DNA from 4 places in the Rhizobium sp. CECT 9324 genome. Region 4 is predicted to be linked to each of the others. Evidence: predicted binding sites of a transcription regulator. Region 4 holds the regulator's gene; each other region holds the start of a gene.
What was found. The regulator LexA, encoded in region 4, represses DNA repair genes until DNA is damaged. The targets are predictions, from matches to a motif close to TGTTCNNNNTGTGTTCNG.

Region 1 (5,296 bases), 1.4 Mb from region 4:
CCGTCGGCCTCGGTCAGAGTTTCGCGGCCCTCACGGTCGAGGGACTTCACCGTGATTGAGGCAGGTCGCTCAACCTCGGCATAATAGTCGGGTATCGAGAGGCAACCCTCTTCATAGACCGAGTACTCGTCGGATGAACGGACAATCTCCGGATTGATGAAAACAAGCGGCTCGCGCTCGTCGCCTTCCTTGGAGATATCGATGACCAACATGCGACGCGCGACGCCGACCTGGATGGCGGCAAGGCCGATACCTGGCGCCTCATACATGGTTTCAAGCATGTCTTCGGCCAGCTTGCGGATATCGGCATGCACCCGTTCAATGGGCTGGGATACCTGACGCAGCAGGGGATCGGGGAGGATGATGAGAGGCTTTATCGTCATGGGCCTCCCTTAGCGCAAGATCGAAACGGAGGAAATCGAAAAACGCACGATTTCGCTCCGTTTTCTGTGTCTCAAGCGGCTCGGTGGCCAGATCTCAGGGAAGAAGTACGGGGCTTTGCCGCAGAATGCTCGGTCGAACGGGTGCGAATATGGCTCAGCAACTCGACCAGCCCGGCCACTTCGGCGCGAAGACGGCGTGTTTCTTCGGAGGTCCGCTCGACCATATCGCTGTTTTCATGGGTCAGATGATCCATGTTGCGGGTCGCCTGATTAACCTCGTTCAGGCCCATAGCCTGGTCCTTGGCGGCGGTCGCAATGTCGGAGACAAACGCATTGATCGCATCAATACGGGTGATGATGTCGGTCAAGGCATCACCGGTGCCCGAGACGAGGCTGACACCCTCCTTGACCTGATTGGAGCTCTGCGAGATCAGCTGTTTGATGGCCTTGGCAGCATCGGCGCTGCGCTGGGCAAGCTGACGGACTTCCTGCGCCACGACAGCAAAACCCTTGCCGGCTTCACCGGCACGGGCTGCCTCGACGCCGGCATTCAGCGCCAGAAGGTTGGTCTGGAAGGCAATCTCGTCGATGACGCCAATGATCTTGGAGATTTCCGTCGAGGATTTTTCAATCGCACCCATGGCGGACACGGCACGCGAAACGACGTCTCCGGAAGATTGTGCCTGGTGTTGGGTTTCGCGAACAGTCATTGAAGCGCGTTCCGCATTGGCGGCCGTCTGGCTGACGCTCACCGAGAGCTGCTGCAGAGCCGTCGAGCTTTGCTGGACGCCGGTTGCCTGTCTGGCTGTGCGGTTGGCCAATTCGCCCGAGGCATGGGCGATGGTCTCGGTGCCATCGAGGATCTCATCCGATGCGCGGCGGATCGCGGCAAACGATGCATTCAGACGGTCGACCGTGTCATTGTAGAAGCCGGCCATTTCCTTGAAATTCTGCGGCAGGTCGCTGGTCATGCGGGCTTCGAAATCGCCCTGTGCCAGCGCCTCCAGGCCTTTGCGCAAATGCTCCATGGCGATGGCCTGGTCTGCTTCGAAACGTTGCCGTTCCTCCTCAAGCTGCACGCGTCGTGCATCCAGTTCCTGCAGATAGACGGAGATCGAATAGTCCATGTCCAGCATCGCTGCCTTGACCACAGCTTTGAGCTTGTCGGCCAGGGCGTGGGCATGCTGCTTGCCGAACGGGAAAGGCCAGTGCTTGACCAGGATGCCGGCGGCGAGTTCGCCGACCAGCATGGAGTAGCCACCGATATACCAGCGCGGCTCAAGGCCGATGCGCGCATGCGTCTTGCCGACGGATGTTACGCCTTTGACATAGTCCGCGTCGAAGCCACCCTTGGCCAACTTGTCCCAATGGGCCATCTGGGCATTCTTGGCGGAAGCCATGTGCGACTTGCCGCTGAAGAAGCCGGAGAGTTTCGCCGTGCGCCCGATCTTGGCGTAAAATTTATCCAGCGCGCCGCCGATGGTGTCGTTGATGGTCGGGCGCAACTCGCTGAGCGTCGCCCGGGTCTTGTCATCGATTTCGAGAAAGTCGAGGCGTTCGGTCAGGTCGGCGTTTGGATTCTGGGTCATGATTCCATCAGGAGGCGTTGGATGTGCCGGTGGTCCCGGATTGTCGTTACACCTACCATGGTTATCCTAAACAGAGACTAAACGACCGCGCCGAGACTTGACCTCAGCCCGCCCGCCGGTATGCGGCCTGGTCACGATCGCGGCTGCCAACGTGACCGCCACTGTGCGTCTTGAAGCCCTCAAGCGCGGCAACCAGTCTTTGCGCCTCGTCGCTCAGCGTCACGGTCTGGGCCGAGGTTTCCTCGACCATCGCCGCGTTGCGCTGGGTGATCTGGTCCATTGAACTGATCGAGGTATTGACCTCGCGCAGGCCGCCGGACTGGTCGGCTGCGGCCGATGCGATCTTGGAGACGATGTCGTTGATCTCGCCGATACGAATGATGATCTTCTCCAATGCCTCGCCGGCATTGTTGACCAGGCCGACGCCGGTCTGCACCTGGCTAGAGCTCTGCGAGATCAGACCCTTGATTTCCCGGGCCGCACTTGCGCAGCGCTGGGCAAGCTCACGGACTTCCTGGGCAACGACCGCAAAACCACGCCCCGCTTCGCCGGCGCGGGCCGCTTCTACACCCGCATTCAGGGCGAGGAGATTGGTCTGGAAGGCAATCTCGTCGATGACGCCGATGATCTTGGAAATGCCATCGGATGACTTCTCGATGGCGCCCATGGCTTCGACCGCACGCGACACGACTTCTTCGGATACGCGCGCTTCCGTCAGCGCAACACCGACGACCATTGAGGCCTTCTGGGCGCCATCCGCTGTCAGCGTGACGTTCTGGGTCAGATCGTGAAGTGCTGCCGTGCTCTCTTCGAGGCCGGCTGCCTGCTGTTCGGTGCGCTGCGCCAGATCATTGGTGGCGGAAGAAATGGCGAAGGTCGAACGAGATATCTCTTCGGCTGCGCCGCGAACCGTGCTGATCGTCGCCTGCAGCGAAGCGACCGAGCTGTTGTAGTCCTTGGCCATCTCGACAAAGTTTGCCGGCATATCATCGCTCAGACGGGCTGCCAGATCGCCCGAGGCGAGCTTGGTCAAGACGCTGCGAAGCGCCGCCAGGGCGACGGCCTGCTCGGCCTCCGCCTTCAGCCGGGCTTCTTCCGCCTGTTTGCGCTCGGCGGCGAGAATATCGAGATAGACGGAGATCGAATAGTCCATGTCGAGAAGCGCTGCCTTGACGATGACCGAAATCTCGTCGGCCATCTGTGGCGCATTCTGCCTGCCGAAGCGGCTTGGCCAACGATCTCGTGCTACCGCATGGACCAGTTGCTCGAGCAGAAGCGCATAGCCGCCGATATACCAGCGCGGCTCCAGGCCGATGCGGGCATGGGCCTTGCCGACCATGGTGACGCCCTGCACATAGGTTTCATTGTAATCGGCGTTGGCGACGATACCCCAATGCTGTTCCTGACGTCCCTTTGCACTGCGAATGTGGTCCTCGCCCTTGAAGAAGGCAGCCGTCTCTGGCGTCTTGCGAACCTGAGCGTAGAACACATCCAGGGCGGCACCGACATTCTTGCGAATCACGGGCCCAAGGCGACGCAATGTGTCGCGTGCCTTGTCGTCCAGACCGAGGAATTTAAGCCGTGCCTTCAGGACTACATTGTCTTCGTTCGACGTCATGATGTTTCTGCGCTCTCGTCTTGGTTTCATCAGCGAGTGCTGATGTATTTACTTCAAGAGATGCTTAAATGGTAAACTTTTGGTTGCCGAGAAAACGCTGTTTTAGAGCATTTCGGTTGCGCCCTGTTGAAATGAACGGAAAACAGCCATTTCGGTTTTATCGAATTGCGCTTCATCAAATCTGGCTGCAAAAATTATTTTCGACGTGGTTGTCGAGACGGCAGGGTTTGGGCGAATGTTCACTCTTTGATCTATTCCGGCAGAACGAATCTGCTAGACTGGACTGATGAACGCATTCCAGTTTCCGGCGGTGACCATCGGCTCAGTCACCCTTTCGCCCATGGTGCTGGCTGGCTTCGCGCTGGCGCTGATTGCCATTCCTTTCGTGTTGCTGGGGTGGGCCGTCTGGCGCTCCGGGCGCGCGCGACTGTGGCAACAGGCGGAAACCCTGCGACGGGAGCAGGCGGCGGAAGCCCGGCTCGGCGAGTTGCTCAAGGCGCAGGCCGAAATGCAAGGGCGGCTGGCAACCATGGCCGACGTGTTCGGCAGTCGCCAGGCAGAACTCAATCAATCGATCAGCCAACGGCTGGATGGCATGACGCATCGTCTTGGCACGACAATCACCGAGCAGACGAAATCGACGCATGACAATCTGCGAAGCCTGCAGGAACGGCTCGCCGTGATCGATGCGGCGCAAAACAACATTCAGTCGCTGGCGAAGGACGTGGTCGGGCTGCAGGCCATCCTGTCGAACAAGCAGACCCGCGGCGCCTTTGGCCAGTCGCGCATGGAGACTATCGTTGCCGACGGGTTGCCAATGGGCGCGTTTACCTTCCAGGCCACGCTATCTAACGGCATGCGGCCGGACTGCACGATCCGCATGCCGAACAATTCGCCGCCACTGGTGATCGATGCCAAGTTTCCCCTGGAGGCCTGGAACGCGATCCGCGACGGTGAGACGCCGGAGCAGAAGAAGATCGCGAGCCAACAGTTCCGCCGCGATCTGGAGGTGCACATCCGCGACATTTCGGAAAAATACCTGATTGCCGGCGAGACCCAGGAGATGGCCTTCCTGTTCGTGCCATCGGAATCGATCTTCGCCGAAATTCACGAGAATTTCGAGAACGTCGTGCAGAGGGCCCACAAGCAGCGCGTTGTTATCGTCTCGCCGTCGCTGCTGATGCTATCGATCCAGGTGATCCAGGCCGTCTTGAAGGACCAGCGCATGCGCGAGCAGGCCCACCTGATCCAGGGCGAAGTGATCCGGCTGATGGAGGACCTCAACCGGCTGGATGATCGAACACGCAAGCTGCAAGGCCATTTCCTCGCGGCGCAAAAGGACGTCGACCAGATCCTGACATCCTCCGACAAGCTCGCGCGACGCGGGGCGAAGATCGAGGCGATGGAATTCGAGATACCCGGCGGGCGGATCGAGGAAGAAGAGACGCCTGCGAAGGCGGTCGAGAGCCGGACCGGCTTGCTCAAGCTCAGGGTTGTTGACGAGGACTGATCGCCTGGTTCAAAAGAGCGTAGAAAAAGAGAGGCTACGCGCATGATCACCGTTTTCGGCTCCATCAACATGGATCTGGTTGCTAACACGCCGCGGCTGCCGAAGCCCGGCGAGACGGTATCCGGCACCGGCTTTGCGACAGCTGCCGGCGGCAAGGGTGCGAACCAGGCGCTTGCCGCACGGCGCGCCGGTGCCA
Region 2 (5,296 bases), 950 kb from region 4:
ATCTGGTGAAAGGCCTTGAGGGTCCGAGCTGGTATGCGATTTTCCGTAACTACAATGTCGGCGTAATCGCCGCCCTGACCGGCGATAACGACGCAGCCCGGAAGGCGCTGACGGACACACTGATCGACCGCAGCGGCGGCGCGACCGCGCCGGACACCTTTGCCCGGGCAGTCATTGCGCTGGCAACGCTCGAAGCCAATGCCGGTAACAAGCAGAAGGCACTGGATGCGCTGGCGGCCGGTGACGAACTGATCAACAATTACGCACCGTTCAAGGCGCTGCGCGATGCAATCGAAGCCGGCGGCAAGCCGAAGCCGATGGTCGCGAACGCGGCACAGGGTGCGGCCGGCGTGTTGTTTTCCATCGGTGGCGCGCTCAACCGCGAAGGCGCCGAAGACACGGTGATGCTCTATCTGCAGCTATCGCATGCGCTGGACAAAGACGCGGCCGACACGCTGGTCCTGCTCGGCGGCATTGCCGAAAACGCCAAACAGCCGGAAAAGGCGATCGATTTCTACCGCCAGGTGCCGGAAACATCGCCGATGCGGCGGATTTCCGAATTACAACTCGGCCTGACGCTGGCAGAAACCGGCAAGGTTGAGGATGCACGCACGCATCTGCAGGGGCTGATTGCCTCTGACCCGAAGGACGTGCGCAGCTATCTCGCCTATGGCAGTGTGCTGTCGGAAGCCAAGGACTATGCGGCCATGGCGACAAATTACGACAAGGCCGTCGAGGTTATCGGTCAATCGCCGGCCAAGAACCACTGGTCGATCTTCTTCCAGCGCGGCATCGCCAATGAACGGCTGAAGAAGTGGGACAAGGCCGAGCCGGACTTCCGCAAGGCGCTGGAACTCAATCCGGAACAGCCGCAGGTGCTCAATTACCTGGGTTATTCCTGGGTCGACATGAACCGCAATCTCCAGGAAGGACTGGAGATGATCAAGAAGGCCGTCGATCTACGGCCCGATGACGGCTACATCGTCGATTCGCTCGGCTGGGCCTATTACCGCCTCGGTCGGTTCGACGAATCGGTGGTCGAACTGGAGCGGGCCGCCGAGCTTCGCGCCGGCGACGCGACGATCAACGACCATCTGGGCGACGCCTATTGGCGCGTCGGCCGCAAGCTTGAAGCCACCTACCAGTGGAAACGCGCGCTGGCCTCCGAGCCGGACGAGGCCGAAGTGCCGAAGATCCAGGCGAAGATCGACAAGGGCATGCCGCCCATCGAAGCCGACGCCGCCAAGATCGATCCAAAGCCGGTCGATGCGCCGAAGAAAGACGACAAGAAGACCTGATCCGATGAAAGGTCTTGACGATCAGCTGGGAGCCCCGGTCGAGGAGACCGCGCGCGCCAAGGTCAATCTCGCGCTGCATGTGACCGGGCGCCGGGCGGATGGCTATCACCTGCTCGACAGCCTGGTGACCTTTGCCGAAGACGGTGACGAGCTGACATTCCAGCCAGCAGAGACCGACAGCCTGACGCTGACGGGGCCTTTTGCACGCAGCCTCTCGCTTGGCCCGGCGAGGCCCGAGGACAATCTCGTGGCTCAGGCACGCGACCGTTTGCGCGCCGTTCTCGATCAGCATGGGCAGTCCTGGTCGCCCGTCGCCATCACGCTCGAAAAGAACCTGCCGGTCGCGGCCGGGATCGGCGGCGGCTCGGCCGATGCCGCAGCAACCCTGCGTGGACTGATGCGGCTCTGGCAGGCGGACCTGCCCGCAGGCGCGCTGGCGGAGCTTGCACTGTCGCTTGGGGCCGATGTGCCGATGTGCCTTCGCTCAATGCCACTCAGGGCAGAGGGCATTGGCGAGGCGATCACGCCGGTTGCCCTCCCCTCCTTTCCGATGGTGCTGCTCAATCCGTTGATGCCGGTCTCGACGCCGGAGATCTTTCGCCGGCTGGAGCGACGCGACAATTCGCCGATGACAGACCTCCCCGCAGCCCCCGATGCTGAGGCATGGCGCACAGCCTTTCCGCAGCTTCGCAACGACCTGCAGCCGCCGGCTGAAGCGCTTGTACCGGAAATCGCGGAAGCCTGCGGCCTGTTGCGCGAGAGCCTCGCGGTTTATGCCGGCATGTCGGGTTCGGGTGCGACCTGTTTCGGCCTCTACGAAAACGAGGCCGCGGCGCTTAAGGCGGCACTGGCGCTATCGGCCTATCGACCGCAATGGTATGTGCTTCTGACCCGCACAGTTGCCCATCAGCGCGCGCAAGGAGATGCAGCATGAGCCGGATCGACGAAAGCCGTCCCTTCATTCCGGTGGGCATTGCCGTGCTCACAGTCTCGGACACACGGCGCCTGGAAGACGACCGCTCCGGCGACACGCTGGTCGCCCGGATCGCGGAGGCCGGCCACAGGCTCGCCGCGCGGGCCATCGTGCAGGACGACAAGGCGGCGATCCGCGACCAGGTGGAGCAGTGGACAAAAGATGACGCCATCGACGTGGTCATCACCACCGGCGGCACGGGCTTTACCGGTCGCGACGTGACACCGGAAGCGCTGGAACCGCTGTTCGAAAAGCGCATGGACGGCTTTTCCGAGGTCTTCCACCGGATCTCCTATGACAAGATCGGGACCTCGACCATCCAGTCACGGGCGACCGGCGGCGTTGCCAATGCGACGTTCATCTTCGTTCTGCCGGGGTCTCCGGGTGCCTGCAAGGATGCGTGGGATGGCATCTTGAAGCTGCAGCTCGACTACCGCCACATGCCGTGCAATTTTGTCGAGATCATGCCACGGCTCGACGAGCACCTGACACGCAGCAAATAGTCTTGCCGGACGGCGATCAGCGCCTGGCTTCGCGCGCAACCCAGGACGGGATAATTTCAGACGCCAGCCGCCGCGGCTTTTGGCCATGGGCCAGATGCTGAAGATCCATGCCCGAACGGACCAGTGATTGGGCGTGGCGCTTGGGCAGGAGCAGACCATTTTCGAGCGGCGGGCGTGACCGCGTCAGGCGGCGATAGAAGGGCAGCCGATAGACACGCGATTCGGAAAAGCGGGCTGGAACCTTGTTGAGAGCCACATATTCCGCCACTTCGTCGATCCAGCCCTGCGTCATTCGGGCGCCAGGCTCGACCAGAAGCAGCCACTCGCCGCGCACGGAGCCGAGCAATTCTTTCATGTCCCATTGCTGATAAAAGCGGCAGCCCGCCGCATCCGCCACGAAGGATGATCCGTCCTGCGAGCCATGGTCCAGAACGATGACATCGCTTACAAGGCCTTCCACAGCACCGGCTACGAGCACAGACAACGTCTGAGCGAGCTCCGGCTCCTGATCGCGGCATTCCATCATCACTGTCAACATTGCCTATCTCTATCGCATTGCACAAAGATTTGCCACTGCTTTGAGATTGTCCGATTTTCTATTTTGTTCTTGCATTGTTCTCATTGTTGATGGTAGGAATATAGTCATTCGGCGGGATTGATTGACCCCGCGAGGAGCTAAACATGAACGAGCTGTCTCTTGTGGGCCAGGCTGCCTTTCAGCCTGGCAATACGGCAGATATTGCCGATGCGGTGATGACCTCTTCCGGGCTCCGGATCGAGATCGACCGACGTCGTGGTCGCGGGGCAACGCTCAATCCGGGCGGACGCTTCGAGCCGACCGAACGCGTCGCCTTCGACGACGGCTGGCAGAGCCTCGAGGACATGCCGCCGTTCAAGACGGAGGTGCAGGTCGAAAAGCCACGGACCATCATCACCCGCAATGAATCGCCGGACATTCCCTTCGACCGCTCGATCAATCCGTATCGCGGCTGCGAGCATGGCTGCATCTATTGCTTCGCCCGCCCGACACACAGCTATATGGGCCTTTCGGCTGGTCTCGACTTCGAGGCCAGGCTGTTTGCCAAGCCGGATGCGCCGAAGCTTCTGGAACGGGAACTGTCGAAGCCGGGTTACAAGCCGCGGCCGATCGCGATCGGCACCAATACCGATCCCTATCAGCCGATCGAGCGGGAATGGCGGATCATGCGCCAGATCCTCGAGGTGCTCGACAAGGCCAATCATCCGGTGGTGATCGTCACCAAGTCGGCGCTGGTGCTGCGCGATGTGGATATCCTGAAGTCGATGGCCGAACGCGGGCTTGCCAAGGTCGGGGTTTCGGTGACGACGCTCGACCGCAAGCTCGCCCGGCTGATGGAGCCGCGCGCGGCCACGCCGTCGAGACGGCTGGAGACGATCAAGGGCCTGTCGGAGGCGGGCATCCCGGTTGCCGTCATGCTCGGGCCGGTCATCCCGGCGCTGAACGACCACGAGATCGAACGCATTCTCGACAGCGGCAAGGCAGCCGGCGCCACGGAGGCCAGCTATGTGCTGCTGCGCCTGCCGCTTGAGGTCAGCCCGCTGTTTCGCGACTGGCTGCTGCAGCACTATCCGGACCGCTACCGGCATGTGATGTCGCTGGTCCGCTCGATGCGCGACGGCAAGGACTACGACGCCGAGTTCGGCAAGCGGATGAAGGGGGCCGGTCCCTATGCCTGGCAGATCAGCCGCCGCTTTGAAATGGCGACCAAACGTCTCGGCCTGACGCGCCGCAGCCTGCATCTGCGCGAGGACCTGTTCCTGTCGCCCAACAGCAATGGCGTACAGTTGTCGCTGCTCTGATACGTGCGCCGCACCACGGCGCACTACGCTATCGTGATGTCCGGCGGCTGGCACCGCCTCGACATTGCGTTTCCCGGTTCAGTCCGGGTTTCGTCTTCCGGCGCGGTTATCCGCCGCCTCGCGCCGGATGTGTCCCTGGTCAGCCGCCCCGGCCTCTCGCGTCCAACGAGAGGAAGGGACCAGGGGCTTGCAGGAGATCGGGTGCGCGTGCGATTTCTGCCGCATGAAAACGCGCACGCCACCCGATTCTCCCAGCCTGTTTCCCGATCTGCCGCTGGCTCCTGACTTTTCGATCGAGAGCCGCACCAAGCGACGCGGGCTCTGGCCTGTTGCCGGAACCGACGAAGCCGGTCGCGGGCCGCTGGCGGGGCCAGTGGTGGCTGCTGCGGTCATCCTGGATCCACGACATATCCCGCAAGGGCTGAACGATTCCAAGAAACTGTCGTTCGCTCAACGGGAGCGGCTCTATGAGGAGATCCTGGCCACGGCCACCGTCTCGATCGCCTCCTCATCGCCCCGCCATATCGATGCTCGCGATATCCGCAAGGCGAGCCTCGATGCGATGCGCCGCGCCGTTGCCGGCCTCGAATGCAGCGCCAACCATGTCCTGGCCGACGGCCGAGATGTGCCGGACGGGCTTTCCTGTTCGGGAACGGCGGTGGTCAAGGGCGATGCCCGATCCG
Region 3 (5,296 bases), 630 kb from region 4:
TGATGGCCTGCGAATCCGAGTCAGCCTTGACGATACGCGGCTCGTCAGCATCTTCCGGCAACTGGTTCGCCACCCGGCCAAGCGCATCGCGAACATCGTTTGCCGCGACTGCCAGGTCGACGCTATCGCTGAATTCGAGCGTTGTGCGGCTCTCGCCGAACTGCGAGCGTGAGGAGATCGACTTAACGCCGCTCACGCGCGCAACGGCACCCTCGACCACCTTGGTGACCTCCTGGTCCATGGTCTGGGCCGAAGCACCCTCATATTCCGTGGTTACCGAAATCACCGGCTGGTCGACATCCGGCAGTTCGCGCACTTCGATGCCGGCAAGGGCCGCAAGTCCCGCCACCACCAGAAGCGTATTCAGCACCGCAGCCAGAACCGGGCGGCGGACAAAGAGGGCAGTAAAGGAATTGCCCGATTTTTCAGAGGCCTTGTTGTCGACGGAATTCATCGGCTGGCAACCTCCGGGATCGAAGCACCTGTGTCGGCATTGGCGATCTTGATCGATCCGCCTTCGCGCACGCGCTGCAAACCTTCGATCGCAACGACGTCGCCCTCGTTCAGGGCAGCATCGACGAGGACCTGGTCCGAATTGCGCTGGATGATGCGGACACGCGTCTTGATCGATTTGTCATCCTTGATCTGCCAGACGAACGAGCCCTGCCCGTCCCACTGGACCGCCAGCGGGTTGACCGCCGGATATTGGTCGCCAGGAAATTGCATCGTCACGTTGAAGGACATGCCGGCCCGCAGGAGATCGTCGGTATTGTCGATTCTGGCTCGGATACGGATGGTTCGGCTCGCCGGATCGACTCGGTTGTCGACCGCATCGACCTTGCCGGCAAAGACTTCGCCCGGCCGCGACACGGAATTCGCCTCGATCGCCATGCCGGCTTTCACCGCCGTCGCGAAACGCTCGGGCGCCCAGAAATCGACCAGCAATTCCGTTCGGTTATCCAGAGTGACGACATTGCTCGCTGTCGTGACGTTGTCACCGATGCTCACACCGACGATACCGATAATGCCGTCGATCGGCGCGACGATATCACGCCGCTTGAGGTTCAGTTCCGCCGTTGTCAGCGCCAGCTGCGCCTGCTCCAGCGCGATCTGGGCGTCGAGGACCTCGAGCCGCGAGAAGCTCTGGAGGTTGCGGTAGGATTCAGATTTTTCGCTCGCGCTGCGCAGAACAACCTTGGCTTGATCCCGCAAGATGACCTGCTCGTCGTCATCGAGCTTGGCGATGACCTGGCCCTTTTTGACCCGTTCTCCGGAGGATACCAGGATCTCGTTGATCGTCCCGCTCGCTTGCGGCATCACCGTCACAGCCTGGATCGCCTCACCGTCGCCGATCGCGCTTAGTCGATCATTCAGCACGCCAATCGACACCGGTTGCGTAACAATCAGGATCGACTGGTTGCGGCCACCTTCCCTCTGCCCTTGGCCAGCGCCTTGGCCTCTACCCTGCGATTGGCCCTGGGCCTGCTGACCCTCTCCGCTAGAGGTCGAATTGGACACCAGAGCGACCACACCTGACGGAACGCCCATCTGAACGAGCGTCTGGCCAGCCTGCGGGGAGATGTAGACCCAAAGACAGAGCCCTGCAAAAAGCAGCACGAGACTGAGACCGAGTTGCTTCCAAAGCGGCATGCGGAACTCCAAATAGTTTCAATGAAAATCGTGCTGAAGTATCCGGTTTCAAGGGGCCGAAAGCAATGGCCGACAGCCAAGCTTACTGATTTGTAATATCACGCGAATTCACGCGGTCGTGATCGTCGACCAACGAGGCACCGGCCTTCGCGGCAGCGGTTTTGCAAATCTGGCACCGCCGACACCCGGTGCACTGAGCGTTCCATACTTCCGTCAACGCGGACTGCTGCGCCAGCGGCAAAAACCGTGAGCAAGCAAGTAGATGGAATAAAACCAGAACGTCTTGTCTGGCCTTTCCCACCCGAATCACTACATTGAGCCGCATGAGTAACGGTTTTGACGATATACCCTTCTTCGATGAAGAGCCCGCTCCGCGCAAGCCGCCGACCGCCCCGACATCGACGAATGCAAATACAGCGGCCACGCCATCCGGCAGCGGGCTGGGCATCGCTGCCCGCGCCATGGCCGCACGCGACCAGGCGCGTTTTCCCGATTATCTGTCTGGCCTGAACCCGGAACAGCGCCTGGCCGTCGAAACCGTCGATGGCCCCGTCCTGGTTCTGGCCGGCGCCGGCACCGGCAAGACCCGCGTCCTGACCACCCGTATTGCGCATATTCTTGCAACCAACCGCGCATTCCCCTCCCAGCTGCTCGCCGTGACCTTCACCAACAAGGCCGCGCGCGAGATGAAGGAGCGCATCGGCCATCTGGTCGGCGGGGCGGTCGAGGGCATGCCCTGGCTTGGCACCTTCCACTCGATCGGCGTCAAGCTTCTGCGTCGCCATGCCGAACTGGTCGGGCTTTCGTCGGATTTCACCATTCTCGACACCGATGACGTGGTGCGCCTGATCAAGCAGATCATCCAGGCCGAGGGCCTCGACGACAAACGTTGGCCGGCCAAGCAGTTTGCCGCAATGATCGACGGCTGGAAGAACAAGGGCCTGGACCCCGCACAGATCCCCGAAGGCGATGCTCGCGCCTTCGCCAATGGTAAGGGCCGCGAGCTCTATGCCGCCTATCAGGCACGGCTCAAAACGCTGAACGCCTGCGATTTCGGCGATCTGCTTCTCCATCCGATCCGCATGTTCCGCGCCAATCCGGATGTGCTGAAGGAGTATCACCAGAAGTTCAAATACATTCTGGTCGATGAGTACCAGGATACCAACACCGCCCAGTACATGTGGCTCAGGCTGCTGGCCCAGCGACCTGCAGGCGTGCCACAGAATGTCTGTTGTGTTGGTGACGACGACCAGTCGATCTATGGCTGGCGCGGCGCGGAAGTCGACAACATCCTGCGCTTCGACAAGGATTTCCCTGGCGCGAAAGTGATCAAGCTGGAGCGCAACTACCGCTCCACGGAACATATCCTCGGCGCGGCTGGTCATTTGATCGCCCACAATGAGGGCCGCCTCGGCAAGACCCTGTTCACCGACCGCGTCGATCCGAATGATGACAAGGTAGTGGTGCACGCCGCCTGGGATTCGGAAGAGGAAGCCCGCGCCGTCGGCGAGGAAATCGAGCAACTGCAGCGCAACGAGCACCCGCTTAACAACATGGCGATCCTGGTGCGCGCATCCTTTCAGATGCGCGAATTCGAAGACCGTTTCGTCACGCTTGGCCTGAACTACCGCGTGGTCGGCGGCCCGCGTTTCTACGAACGTCTCGAAATCCGCGACGCCATGGCCTATTTCCGCATGGTCTGCCAGCCAGCCGACGACCTTGCCTTCGAGCGTATAGTCAACACACCGAAGCGCGGCCTTGGCGACACGACCATCCGCAATCTGCACGACTATGCCCGCGCCCGTGACATTCCCATGCTGGCCGCCGCATCCGACATCATCGAAACCGACGAATTGAAGCCCAAAGCGCGCAAGTCGCTCTTCGATGTCGTGACAGATTTCCGCCGGTGGCAGACCTTGCTGGAAAACACGCCCCATACGGAACTTGCCGAGCAGATCCTCGACGAGAGCGGCTACACCGCCATGTGGCAGAACGACAAATCGGCCGAAGCCCCCGGTCGTCTGGAAAACCTGAAGGAACTGATCCGCTCGATGGAAGCATTCGAGAGCATGCGCAGCTTCCTCGAACATGTGTCGCTAGTGATGGACACCGAGCAGAATGCCGAGATGGACGCCGTCTCGATCATGACGCTGCATTCGGCCAAGGGCCTCGAATTCGAAACCGTTTTCCTGCCCGGCTGGGAGGAAGGCCTTTTCCCGCACCAGCGCGCGCTCGACGAAGGCGGCCGCTCCGGTCTCGAAGAAGAGCGTCGGCTGGCATACGTTGGCATCACTCGGGCCAAGCGCCGTTGCCACATCTGGTTCGTCTCCAACCGCCGCATCCATGGCCTTTGGCAATCGACCATGCCGTCGCGTTTTCTGGAAGAATTGCCGCCGGCCCATGTCGAAGTGTCCGAATCCGAGACATCCTATGGCGGTTACGGTCGCAATCCTTACGGCCAATCCCGTTTCGACAAGCAGGAGCCTTTCCAGAACTCCTATTCGACCCCTGGCTGGAAACGTGCCCAGGCCAACAAGACCGAAGCGACCCGCGACAACTGGGGCAGTCGCTCCGGCCACGCGGTCGAACGCGTCGGCTATGGCGAGAGCGGCCCCCGCGCCAGGACCATCGACGGCGAACTGGTGGCGAAATCCACCAGCAACGAACCTTCGCGCTTCTCCGTCGGCGACCGCGTCTTCCACATCAAGTTCGGCAACGGCAACATTTCGTCGATCGAGGGCAACAAGCTGACGATCGACTTCGACCGCGCCGGTGAGAAACGTGTGCTCGACGGTTTCGTCGAAAAGGCGGGGTGAGCACCGTCTGCCCGGTCGGTCACCCTCTCCCTTGACCCATGCGCAAACCCTGTTAGGAGGCATGGGAACGAGACACAGATCGCCGGAGATCACCTTGCAATTCCTGCCAAAGAGCCAGATGACGCTCGACGTCTACCTGATCAACATGGACGGCGCGACGGATCGTCTGGACGCGATGGTGCAAAAGCTCGCCGACCGTGATCTTGAGTTCACCCGCGTACCTGGCGTCAACGGACGCGCGATCAGTTTTCCGATCAAGGAATTCAGCGAACTGTCCTACAAACTTCTGCACGGGCGACGAACCACGCCTGCCGAAGTTGGCTGCTATCTGAGCCATGTTGAGTGCGCCCGGCGTCTGCTCGCCGGCCACGCAGACCTGGCGCTCATCCTGGAAGATGATGTCTCGTTCGAGCCCGACTTCCTCGACAGCCTCGATTGTGCCGCCATGCACCCGACCGATTGGGACATCCTGCGTCTGACAACGGTGAACCGGGGGCGGAAATTTCGCTTCAGGGAACTGGAAAACGGCCGTGCTCTCGCGCTTGCCCTCACCCGGGAAAAAGGCGCCGGTGCCTATGTCATCAACCGCGAGGGTGCGCGCTGGATCGTCAACCGCCTGATCCCGATGCGGCTGGCCTATGATATCGCGTTCGATCTGGAATATCTCGACGGCCTCAAGGCTGCCTTCGTTGATCCGCAACCGGCCAGCCAGTATTCGGAACACGAAACCCAGATCCAGAGCAACATGCAGCAATACAAGCTGCCGCGCTGGCGCTACCTGACGGTGCTGCCCTATCGCGCGTATCTGGAAATATCGCGCTTCTTCTCAC
Region 4 (5,296 bases):
CATGCTGACGATCGTCATCATCGGCGCCATCATTCTGCAATCCGCCTTTGACGCCTTGCGCCGATTCATCCTGATGCGCACCGCTGTGGAGGTCGCGGCGCAACTTGGAGCGCCGATCCTGAGTGCCGCGGCCCGCGCGTCCCTGCAGGGCAACGGTCGAGAATACCAGACACTCGGTGACCTCCAGCAAGTCCGCACATTCCTCGTCTCGCGGACATTGCTTGCCTTTCTCGATGCGCCGATCGCGCCGGTATTCCTGATCGCGGTTTTTCTCATCCATCCGCATCTCGGCTTTATCGTTGTGGTTACCGCCATCCTTCTCCTGATCTTCACCCAGATAAACCAGCGGGTAACGGCCACACCCTTTGCCGACGCGAACGCGGCGCAGGTCAAAGCCAACCTGCATCTGGATTCAATGACCCGCAACTCCCAGATCATCAATGCTTTGGCCATGATACCGGAGGCGGTGCAGATCTGGGGCAAGGACACGGCAGCTTCGCTGAAGGCACAGGTGATCGCGCAAGACAGGAATATCGCCATTGCCGCAATCTCGAAAGGTGTGCGCCTTCTGACGCAAGTGACCATGCTCGGTTGGGGGGCATATCTTGCGATCAAGGGCGAACTCACCGGTGGCATGGTCATTGCGTCCTCCATCATTGCCGGACGTGCGCTGGCGCCAATCGAGGGCGCGATCGAAGGATGGAACCAGTTTAGCCAGTCGCGCGCCGCCTATGGACGGATCACTGCGCTGCTCAAAGCCTCTCCGCTCAATTTCGAGCGGCTCAACCTGCCGAAACCTGAGGGACGGCTTGACGTCGAGCGGCTGCTTTATGTGCCGCAAGGCACAAAGAGGGTCGTGTTGAACGGCATTTCCTTCGCGCTTCAACCCGGCGATTCTCTGGCGGTCATCGGAAATTCCGGCGCCGGAAAGACGACCCTGGGCAAAATGCTGGTCGGGTCCATCCTGCCGACCTCCGGAAATGTCCGATTGGACCTGATGGATTTGCGCAACTGGGATCAGCGGCAATTCGGCGAAAACATCGGCTACCTTCCACAGGACGTCCAGCTGTTTCCCGGAACGATCAAGGCGAATATTGCCCGCATGCGAAGCGACGCGGATGATGAGCAGATCTACCGCGCCGCAATGCTGGCCGATGTGCACGAGATGATTGCAAGCCTTCCACACGGCTACGAAACCATGGTCGCCGCCGATGGATCGCCGCTGTCCGGCGGACAGAAGCAACGGATCGCGCTGGCGCGTGCCTTCTTCGGCGACCCCCATCTTGTGGTGCTCGACGAGCCCAATTCTAACCTCGACAGTGCCGGTGACGTGGCGCTGATGCGGGCGCTGCAACATGCGAAAGAGCAGAAGATCACCATGATCACCATAACCCAGCGCCCTGCCCTGCTCAGCAACGTCGATAAGATCCTTTTGCTGGTCAATGGCACCGTCGCCCTGTTCGGCATGCGCATGGATGTGCTGAAGGCGTTGCAAGCGCGCGGCATCGATATCGAAGGCGGCTCATTCGGTCATCAGTTGCAATAGGAGCGACGCATATGGCAGACATCGCCAAAGTCCATGATATCGAGTGGTACTCCGAGGTGCCGCGGTCGATCGGCAAGCAAACGGTCGTCGGCCTCGCGCTCATGGCCATCGCATTCGGCGGCTTCGGAACCTGGGCATCAACCGCTCCGCTGGCGGCAGCGGTGATTGCTCAAGGCAGCTTCGTCGCCACCGGCCAGAACAAGATCCTCCAGCATCTCGAAGGCGGGATCATCGAGCAGATCCTCGTCAGCGAAGGCGACCAGGTCGTCGAGGGACAAGCGCTCGTGCAGCTCGATGAGACCGCGGCTCAAGCAAAAATGCGTGAGCTTTTCCTGCGCCGCATGCGACTGGATGTAACGGCCGCCCGCTTGACGGCGCAGTTCGAGACGGTTGAAAAGCTCGACCTTACGTCGCTGCTGAAGGAGCACCGCGGCGATCCCGACGTCTGGGCGATCCTGGTCAGCCAGCAACTCAATTTCAGAGCACAGCGACAAAAGCTCTCAAGCGAGATCGCGCTGCTGCAACAGAACATCAGGGCCCTCGAATTTCGCGAAATCGGCTACACGAGACAACGCGACTCATCCATCCGCCAGCTCGATTTGCTCAAGGATGAATACGCCGCAAAACAAATCCTGCTGGAAAAGGGTGTCGCGCGTGCAAACGAGGTCAAGGCCATTCTCCGCGCGATCGCCGAGGCGGAAGGCCAGATCGGGCGGCTTGAGGCGGAAATCGCCGAGACCCAGGCACAGCGGACCAAGGGGGAGCAGGAAGTACTGCGCGCAGAAAGCGCCTATCGCGAAGACGCACTCGAACGGCTGCAGGCCATCCAGGGCGAGCGCGACATGGTGCGAGAGCAGTTGCGGGAAGCCGCAAACATTCTGGAACGGGCAACGATCAATGCACCAGTCTCAGGGACTGTCGTGCGAATCCACTATCATACCAATGGCGGCGTGATTGAGAGCGGCAAGGCAATTCTCGAAATCCTGCCCGCAGGTGTGCCCCTGATCATCGAAGCGCAGATACCCAGAAACGATATCGACAGCGTGAAGCTTGGCCAACCCGCCACCATCCGCCTGGTGGGGCTGAACCAGCGGACGACGCCGGTTCTCGAAGGAGACGTCTTTTACCTGTCGGCGGATGCGCTCCAGCAATCGGGAAACACGTCTACCGCGCCCCATGATGTCTATCTCGCCAGGATCAATATACCGCCGACGGAGATTGCACGTGTCCAGGGCTTCACGCCGACACCCGGCATGCCGGCAGAGGTGATGATCCAGACCAACAAACGGACATTTTTCAACTATCTCGCCAAGCCGATTACCGACAGCATGTCACGGGCATTTTCCGAACAATGATCCCATGCCAGAATAGCGAGCATTGCGCGTAACTCGGTCGCTTCCGCAAAGGCTGAACCGAGTTCGCTGTGTCGTCGCCATGGCTTCACCATGCAAGGCAATGCATCAGGATTGCGTGAAAATCGCTGCATGAATATTTCGAAACATCCGCCTTGACGCACACCCTTATTGGCGCCCATTTTTTTGTGATCCGTCAGCCAAACGCATGCAATGTTCACGGAAATTTATCCACTTGCGGAACACATATGGAACATATAGTGTCTGTTCTGTATTTGTTTCACCAATTGGGGCATCGCATATGCTGACGCGCAAGCAACAGGAACTGCTTCTTTTCATCCACGAACGGATGAAGGAATCCGGCGTGCCTCCCTCTTTCGACGAAATGAAGGACGCGCTCGACCTCGCCTCGAAATCAGGCATTCATCGCTTGATCACTGCGCTCGAGGAACGCGGTTTCATTCGCCGCCTGCCCAATCGCGCCCGCGCGCTCGAGGTCATCAAGCTGCCGGAGGCCTATACGCCGAGCCTGCAGCCGCGCCGGGGCTTTGCACCGAGCGTGATCGAAGGCAGCCTTGGCAAGGCGCCACCCGCTCCCTCTGCGCCGAGCCGCTCAGCCAGTGATAGCAATTCTTCGTCTGTCAGTGTGCCCGTCATGGGCCGGATCGCCGCCGGCGTGCCGATTTCGGCCATCCAGAACAACACGCATGACATCACCGTGCCCGCCGAAATGATCGGTTCGGGCGAACATTACGCGCTTGAGGTCAAGGGCGATTCGATGATCGATGCCGGCATTCTCGACGGCGACACCGTGATCATTCGCAATGCGTCCAACGCCAATCCCGGTGACATCGTTGTCGCGCTCGTCGACGATGAAGAGGCAACACTGAAGCGCTTTCGCCGGCGCGGCGCATCCATTGCGCTCGAGGCCGCCAACCCCGCCTATGAGACCCGCATCTTCGGACCGGATCGGGTGAAGATCCAGGGCAAGCTCGTCGGGCTGATCCGCCGCTATCACTAAACCGGCCCGCCCTGTTACGCTGGCCCGTCGGTCGGCGGCAAACGACTTACTTCTCCTGTGATAGGAGAGTTGCCTTTGGCTTGCTCGTGCGATGTGTGGCTCTCTGCCTGTGAGCCGCTTCGCCAGTCGTAGAGGCGGTGACGGGTCCAGGCGCGTGCAGGGCCGTCAAATGACGGGACGATCGTCATTGTCCTGCTGGAGCGATCCCGAAGAAAGACTTCCAGGCTGCCGGTGGCACGCAAGGTTTCGGCTGAAATCAGGCGAGCACCGGAGCGACAGTGTGCAAATCCCGGGCGTTGAGCGACGATGACAATGTCGGCGAGATCACAGGCAATGCCGGTTACCTCGTGGCGTTCGAGCGTTATGATGCGCCAGCCGTGGTGCATCGCGGCGCAAGCGTCCTGGATGCAGATAAAATTCTTCTCATCGGCAACCTTCAGGAGATCTTCGAGTTTTTGGCGGGCTGTTGATATTTCGGTCCCCGACAAAGGGGTGCGCTTTGGCCGGTCTGGCGACAGAAGCGCGGCGGTGCCGGACATTTCTTCCGGCGGGATCGTCCCGGCAATGCGTAGCGCGGGCTGCCATTGGTCGAAAATGAAGCTCGGCGGACGTTGGCGGTTGGTGGCAAGCTGATCATCGTCGATGGGCGTGTGGGAGGCGGGCCAGAAACCGACGAGACGTCCATCTTCGCTGATCGCCAGATCAGCCCTTGGTGTTCTTGGCGAAAGGCATGCCGTGAGCAGCGCGGAGGCAACCAGAAACGTGCCGATATGGCGCAGACGCGTGCGCAGCAGCGTGAGCAACAAAAAACCCGCAACCGTTGTCGGCAGGAGCCATGCCGGCTGGCGGGAGAACGTGTAGCCGTCTCCCCAGCCGGCGATTTCGTGCGCGACGATCAGCACCCATTCCAGGCCATAGCCCATGACGATGAGAAATGGAGCATCGAGCCCAAGCGGCATCAGGATCATCGCAATGAAGCCTGCCGGCATGACGACAAGCGAAATCAATGGCATGGCAATGAGATTCGCCTCCAGACTGTGGGTCGCGAGGCGGTGAAAGTGGCTAATGGCAAAGATCGCCGTGGCCAGTCCGCCGATGATCGACGTGGCCAGAGTTCCGCCGAAGAAGCGAGCGAAGGCGGCAAGCAACAAAACCTTGCGCCCGCGAAAACGCGGCAGAAAGTCTCTGGGCCTTTTGCGCCAACCGGCGTAGCCGGCGATCAAAGCGGCGGTCGCGGCAAAAGACATCTGGAAACTGGGGCCCATCACGGCGGAAGGCTGGACCAACAGGATGATGGTCGCAGCCAGTGCAAGGTTGCGCAGACTGATGGCGGGCCTGTCGACAAGGACCGCAACCAGCATGATCGAGGTCATCAAA

Region 1: a site for LexA is predicted at 3,827-3,844, ahead of LQ231_RS04535 (DNA recombination protein RmuC). Genes of this name have one in related genera too.
Region 2: a site for LexA is predicted at 3,377-3,394, ahead of LQ231_RS06740 (PA0069 family radical SAM protein). Genes of this name have one in related genera too.
Region 3: a site for LexA is predicted at 1,914-1,931, ahead of LQ231_RS14530 (UvrD-helicase domain-containing protein). Genes of this name have one in related genera too.

What each region holds. Positions count from the first base shown of each region.
Region 1 is NZ_CAKKMZ010000001.1:952,378-957,673, reverse strand. It holds gene def (peptide deformylase) at 1-383, opposite strand, end outside; gene LQ231_RS04545 (globin-coupled sensor protein) at 455-1,972, opposite strand; gene LQ231_RS04540 (globin-coupled sensor protein) at 2,076-3,590, opposite strand; gene LQ231_RS04535 (DNA recombination protein RmuC) at 3,877-5,100, shown strand; gene LQ231_RS04530 (ribokinase) at 5,143-5,296, shown strand, end outside.
Region 2 is NZ_CAKKMZ010000001.1:1,385,568-1,390,863, reverse strand. It holds gene LQ231_RS06760 (tetratricopeptide repeat protein) at 1-1,298, shown strand, start outside; gene LQ231_RS06755 (4-(cytidine 5'-diphospho)-2-C-methyl-D-erythritol kinase) at 1,303-2,232, shown strand; gene moaB (molybdenum cofactor biosynthesis protein B) at 2,229-2,774, shown strand; gene LQ231_RS06745 (glycosyl transferase) at 2,791-3,312, opposite strand; gene LQ231_RS06740 (PA0069 family radical SAM protein) at 3,456-4,613, shown strand; gene LQ231_RS06735 (ribonuclease HII) at 4,837-5,296, shown strand, end outside.
Region 3 is NZ_CAKKMZ010000001.1:2,972,982-2,978,277, forward strand. It holds gene LQ231_RS14520 (efflux RND transporter permease subunit) at 1-454, opposite strand, end outside; gene LQ231_RS14525 (efflux RND transporter periplasmic adaptor subunit) at 451-1,650, opposite strand; gene LQ231_RS14530 (UvrD-helicase domain-containing protein) at 1,974-4,466, shown strand; gene LQ231_RS14535 (glycosyltransferase family 25 protein) at 4,561-5,296, shown strand, end outside.
Region 4 is NZ_CAKKMZ010000001.1:2,340,240-2,345,535, reverse strand. It holds gene LQ231_RS11640 (type I secretion system permease/ATPase) at 1-1,546, shown strand, start outside; gene LQ231_RS11635 (HlyD family type I secretion periplasmic adaptor subunit) at 1,558-2,901, shown strand; gene lexA (transcriptional repressor LexA) at 3,200-3,919, shown strand; gene LQ231_RS11625 (ComEC/Rec2 family competence protein) at 3,934-5,296, opposite strand, start outside.